2 regions of the Enterococcus sp. AAFC-DPL-5182 genome follow, and region 2 is predicted to be linked to the other one. Evidence: predicted binding sites of a transcription regulator. Region 2 holds the regulator's gene; the other holds the start of a gene.
What was found. Region 2 encodes NrdR, which represses ribonucleotide reductase genes. Its sites were predicted from a motif close to ACACNATATATNGTGT; they were not measured.
Positions count from the first base shown of each region.

Region 1: nrdH (glutaredoxin-like protein NrdH) is a predicted target of NrdR. The motif match lies at 1,780-1,795, and genes of this name have one in related genera.

Region 1 is NZ_CM177101.1:892,508-895,706, reverse strand. It holds gene feoB (ferrous iron transport protein B) at 1-920, opposite strand, end outside; gene AC4BB7_RS04085 (FeoA family protein) at 925-1,392, opposite strand; gene nrdH (glutaredoxin-like protein NrdH) at 1,863-2,087, shown strand; gene nrdI (class Ib ribonucleoside-diphosphate reductase assembly flavoprotein NrdI) at 2,089-2,466, shown strand; gene nrdE (class 1b ribonucleoside-diphosphate reductase subunit alpha) at 2,447-3,199, shown strand, end outside.
Region 2 is NZ_CM177101.1:1,612,173-1,615,371, forward strand. It holds gene mutM (DNA-formamidopyrimidine glycosylase) at 1-195, shown strand, start outside; gene coaE (dephospho-CoA kinase) at 199-795, shown strand; gene nrdR (transcriptional regulator NrdR) at 1,676-2,161, shown strand; gene AC4BB7_RS07415 (replication initiation and membrane attachment family protein) at 2,174-3,199, shown strand, end outside.

The sequences.
Region 1 (3,199 bases), 720 kb from region 2:
ATTGTGCCTACAGTTTGAATCGCTAAATAATAAACGAACCACATAATCAAAGCAAAAATCGGTAAAGCCAACCAACGATTGGTGACGATGCGATCAATTTTATCACTTGTACTGAATGTGATTTCATTTTTTTCGATCGAACAAAGAGCCGTTAAACGGGTAATAAATTCATATCGTTCATTGATTACGATGGCTTCACTATCATCTCCAAAAATTTGTTCTGTGATCTTAATGATTTCTTCTATTTCATTTTGTTGTAACGAGCTTAACTCTAATTCTTCATGGACTCTAGCATCTCTTTCGAATAATTTAATACTATACCAGCGGACTTGTTTCTCCACTACATTGTTCCCTAATACATCCATGATTTCATTTAAGGCGGCCTCTAAGCGATTGTCATAAGTCGGATAGTTTAATTCTGAGGAAGAGGCTTCTACTGCTTTAACTGCTTTTTTTACTAACTCGTCAAGTCCCCGATTTTTCAACGCGCTAATCCCTAGTACATCCACACCTAAACCATAAGAAAGTTTTTCAGTATTGATTTTCCTTCCAGTTTTATCTAAAATATCCATCATATTCAATCCAACTACAACAGGAATACCCGTTTCCATCAATTGAGTCGTTAAATACAGATTTCTTTCTAAATTTGTCGCATCAACAATATTGACGATGACATCTGGTTCCCCAGTTAGTAAATAGTCTCTGGCAACTACTTCTTCTGGTGTGTATGGAGAAAGAGAGTAAATACCAGGTAAATCTTGAATCGTTATTTGTTTCTCTTTCTTTAGCTTGCCTTCTTTTCGCTCGACAGTCACACCTGGCCAATTTCCTACATATTGATTTGCCCCTGTTAATGCATTGAACGCTGTTGTCTTTCCACTATTTGGATTCCCCGTCAGAGCAATGTGCTGTTCTTTCATTTTTCTACCCCTCTTTCTGTACCAAGACTAATTCTGCTTCATTTTTTCTTAACGTTAATTCATACCCGCGAAGATTGATTTCGATTGGATCCCCTAAAGGCGCCATTTTTCTGACAAGAATATCCACCCCTTTGGTTAGTCCCATATCCATCAATCGTCTTTTGACCGCCCCTTGTCCGTGAATTCCAATTACACGGGCTTTTTCACCCACTGTTAATTGATCTAGAGATAGCCAGTTTTCTTCGTCAATGCTTTTTTCTACTATTGTAATCTGTTTTAATACAGATAAATTGATTGCAATTCGGCTGTTGCGCAACAAAACAATACCATTCTCACTAGAATAATTCACCAACACAACTTTCCCACCCGGCACAAGACCAAGATTATTCAAGTGCTTTTTCGCAAAACCTTCTGCCTGTATCTCTTCAATTATATAAACTTTGTTCAACTTTGCCTGTGCCAGTGTCAACATTGTGTGGTCCTCCTATTTTTTGTCAGTTTTAGCTCGTGAAATTATCTATTCAAACCTATTTCATGATTGTGAAAAAGTTTCATAAAAAATACCATTGATATTGATAATCGTTCTCATCAAGTATACCTTTTTGTGATACTTAAATCAATCTTCTTTCTACCTATAGTAAGAAAATATTTCCCCCACAAAAATAGGTTCCCTTTTTTGTGTGTCTCTTATCGATTGGCCACTACATCTTGTGCTTTACGAATAAAAAATTTCAAGTCAAAATTTAATAAATTTCTTTTTTAAACACAAAAATAGCAATAAAAGTCGCTCAAATCTAGAGAATACGTGCTTTCATATTTCTTTCAAAAACACAAAACATGGTATTACATCTAAAAACAACCACAATATGTAGTGCCTAAGTGTTGACTTTTTCCGTGAGAGATTTATACTAGTGAAGTAAACTAATTGAGGGGGAATTAAAAATGAACGTAAAAATCTTTTCTAAAAATAATTGTATCCAATGTAAAATGGCAAAACGCTTTTTAAGCGAGAATAATATAGCATTTGAAGAAGTAAATATCGATATCCAACCAGACGCAATCGACTGGTTAAAAGAACAAGGATTCCAAAGTGTTCCGGTTATCACTTCTGATGCTACAACAGTTGTAGGATTCCGTCCTGATCAATTAAAACAATTGGCTAGCTAAAATGAAAATTGTTTATTTTTCAGTCACCGGACAAACGAGACGCTTCATTAAAAAATTGGATTTAGCAGCTTATGAAATTGAGCCTGCGAATCCTTTTTTTGAGATAAATGAGCCTTTTGTCTTAGTCGTTCCTACTTATGACCAAGAAATCACTGAAGTAGTGAACGATTTTCTTGATTACAAAAACAATCAAGAATACTTGCAAGGCGTTGCTGGAGGCGGAAACCTCAATTTCGCAGAGTTATATGTGTATACAGCCAAAGACATAGCACGTGATTACAACGTTCCAATGCTTTTTGCGTTTGAATTTAGCGGCACGAACGAAGACGTGGAATCCTTTAAGAAAGTAGTGAATGAACTTGAGTCTAAAAGAAATTAAAGATGTTAGCTATTTTAAGCTGAATAATGAGATCAATCGTCCTGTAGATGGACAAATTCCTTTACATAAGGATAAAGAAGCGTTGGAAGCTTTCTTCAAAGAAAATGTTCTTCCTAATACAAGAACTTTTAATACTATAGAAGAAAAAATTAATTACTTGATCGAAAATGACTACCTAGAAACAGCATTTATTGAAAAATATTCTATGGGTTTTATTGAACAACTATATACGTTTCTTGATGAACAACAGTTTGAATTCAAATCATTTATGGCAGCGTACAAGTTTTATTCACAATATGCACTTAAAAATAATGAAGGAACTGAATACTTAGAAAGCTACGAAGATCGTGTGGCTTTCAATGCATTGTATTTTGCTGATGGCAACGAAGAATTGGCTTTAGTTTTAGCTGATGAGATGATCCACCAACGTTACCAACCTGCGACACCTTCTTTCTTAAATGCTGGACGTAAACGTCGTGGTGAGCTTGTTTCTTGTTTCTTGATCCAAGTGACAGATGATATGAACAGTATCGGCCGTTCGATCAACTCTGCTTTACAATTATCACGTATTGGCGGCGGTGTGGGGATCACATTAGCAAATTTACGTGAAGCCGGAGCACCGATCAAAGGATACGAAGGCGCTGCTAGTGGCGTGGTTCCTGTTATGAAATTATTCGAAGATAGCTTTAGCTATTCTAATCAATTAGGTCAACGTCAAGGCGCTGGAGTTGTT
Region 2 (3,199 bases):
GAAGCCGGCGGAACAACAATTCGCAGTTATTTAAATGCACTGGGGGAAGCTGGGACTTTTCAAATCTCATTAAATGTCTATGGTCAGACGGAAAAACCTTGTCCAAGATGTGCAACACCAATTAAGAAAATAAAAGTCGCTCAACGAGGGACCCATTTTTGTCCGAAGTGCCAGACATTGAAAGCGAGGAATTGATCAATGGGAATGGTCTTAGGTTTGACTGGTGGAATCGCAACGGGGAAAAGTACGGTTGTTAACGTATTTAAAGGATTAGGATTTCCTGTGGTAGATGCCGATGTGATCGCTCGGGAAATTGTTGAAATAGGAACTCCGGCATTAACAAAAATAGCAATTACTTTTGGTTCAGAGGTATTATACTCAGATGGATCATTAGATCGAAAAAAACTTGGAGACATTGTTTTTTCAGATGAAAAAAAAAGAACACAATTAAATGAATTATTATCCCCATTTCTCAAAGAGGCTATTTTATCTCAGATTGCAGCCAAAAAAAATGAAGCTTCGCTGATTGTTGTGGATATACCTTTATTATACGAAGGTGGGTATGATGCGTTTGTTGACAAAGTAGCCGTTGTCTATGTACCTGAAAAAACTCAGATGATTCGTTTGATGAAACGAGATAATTTAACTGAAACTGAAGCGAATCAACGAGTAAATAGTCAATTGTCAATTGAAAAGAAAAAAGAAAAAGCTGATATAATATTTGATAATCAAAAAAGCATTCAAGAAACAGAAAAAATAGTGAAGGACTGGGTATTAGAAAATAATTTCTTATAGTATAACAAAGATGCATAATTGTTTTTTCGGAAATTTAAATTTTACGATGAATTGAAAAAAGTTTAGGATGTATAACTGCTGATTATACATCTTTTTTGTTTTTGATAAATTTCAACCTACTTTGAAGCTGTTTGTAAAATCTAATTTAAAATAACGATATTGTGTCGGTAAACATAATCGATATCTTGAAATCTGTATTCTCTTTTTTGAACAACAGAAATGTAAAAAACAAAAAGGGAATGGAGAATAGAAAGAAAAAAGAAGTAGCGTTAATTTAGGTGAATATGTTGGTCTGATAAGTATGATAAGTCATGAGGTAAAGATTAGGGGTGATGCGATTAAAGAATGGTTAATTTAACTAATTGAAAAAAATTCAACCGAGTTTAAATCAATCATAACTATGTATATTGACTAATTTTTATAATGAACGATTTTTCGTTTATTTTATAGGCTCCATTAACATTGAGTCCGTTTATTCCTTGTCATATCTTGCTATTCCCAGAAACGATTTAGCAAATCGAGATAAATGGATTGTGTTTCTTTACTTTCTATTTTATAGTTCATAGGCAATCGTTCTATTATCTCTAAATCGAGTTTGGAGCTATATGGCTCAGAAGAATATGGAGTGTGGAATGAGAGACAAAACAGAACTTTAACAAGAGAGTAGTTGAGCAAGACAAGACATTTAGCCTGTTATCTTACTCAGTTATTTTTTGAATCTAGAAAATTGTTATTAAATGAAATCTGAATAAACTAAAAAAAATGGTTAAGAAGTAACAGTTAATGTCTGGTTTCTGAAGCATTTCATGTTATAATATGGAGAGTAAATTAAAACGAAACTTTATAAATAGATAGCATAAGATAAAATGAGGTGAATATTATGCGTTGTCCAAGATGTCATCATAATAATTCCCGTGTAATTGATAGCCGTCAAGCAGATGATGGGCGTGCAATTCGTCGTCGTAGAGAATGCGAAAATTGTAATTACCGATTTACAACATTCGAGCGAATCGAAGCAGCTCCGCTACTTGTTATCAAGAAAAATGGTGATCGGGAAGAATTTAATAGAGAGAAAATTTTACGTGGGTTGATTCGGTCTGCGGAAAAACGTCCAGTGGCCATGGAACAAATGGAACAAATCGTTGATAATGTTGAAAACCGTGTTCGTAGTTTGGGTGAAAATGAAGTTTCAACTACTTTAGTTGGTGAGTATGTTATGGAAGATTTAGTCAATTTAGATGAAATTGCGTATATTCGATTCGCTAGTGTATATCGTCAATTTAAAGATATGAGTGTCTTCTTAAAAGAACTGCAAGGTATCGTGGATAAAGCAAAATCTTCAAATTCAGATACAACCAATGAATAAGGAGGTCTTTCTTTGAAAGACAGTTGGAAAGAAGTCCATCCTAAAAGTATTTTTCAAGTAGCCGTACCTTATCCATTATCCAATCAAGAACAAACGATATTGACGCTTTTATATCAACCGATTATTGGTGCCGAAGCGTTCAGTTTATATTTGACACTTTTATCGGAAGTGGAAGGGAAAGGTACTAGTGAATCACTTTTTCATGCTGATTTGATTACGATGATGGATATGAGTATAAAACAAATCGAAACAGCCCGAAAAAAGCTAGAAGGGATTGGACTGTTGTCGACTTTTGCAAAAAACGATTCTGAGTTAGGTGTGCATTTCATGTATCGTTTAAATCACCCTGAAACTGCTGAACGTTTTTTTAAAGATGAAGTTCTGTCGTTGACACTTTTGAATAGTGTGGGACAAAGAAAATTAGACAAATTATTTGAACGGTTTCAACCAACATTTGTAAACTTAACTGGTTATGCGGAAGTTTCAGTTGGATTTAAAGATGCTTATGTTTTCAAAGAGGAGCAAATTCTATCTCATAGTGAACAGTTAAGCAGAATGGAGCAATCTTTTATCGATCCACGCCCTGCACAAACAGTAAGTGCAGTTAATGAAAGTTTTGACTGGTCGTACTTTCTTCAAGGAATCGAAAAATTAGGAATTAAGCTGCCGGATAATAGTAATGGATTCAAAGAAGAAGTCTTTGTTTTTCACAATTTATTTGGAATCACTGAATTGGATATGATCGATTTTTGCTCTAAATCATTTGACTATTATACAAGCAAGATTGATATCAAAGACTTTGAAAGAGCGGTCTATCGAACTTATGACCCAGATAAAAAACAAAAAACTAGTGAGTTTCAAAAAAATGATTCTGTTGATTTATCTGCTGAAGATCAACAAACGTACCGTTATAATTCATTAAAAATGAACGGTTTTTCGACACAAGATATTCAAATGATCATGGATAGTGAAAAAAATTTCCCTCTAAATTATTTGGAAGCTTTAAAAAACGAACGCGGTGGGTACACAACGCCCCAA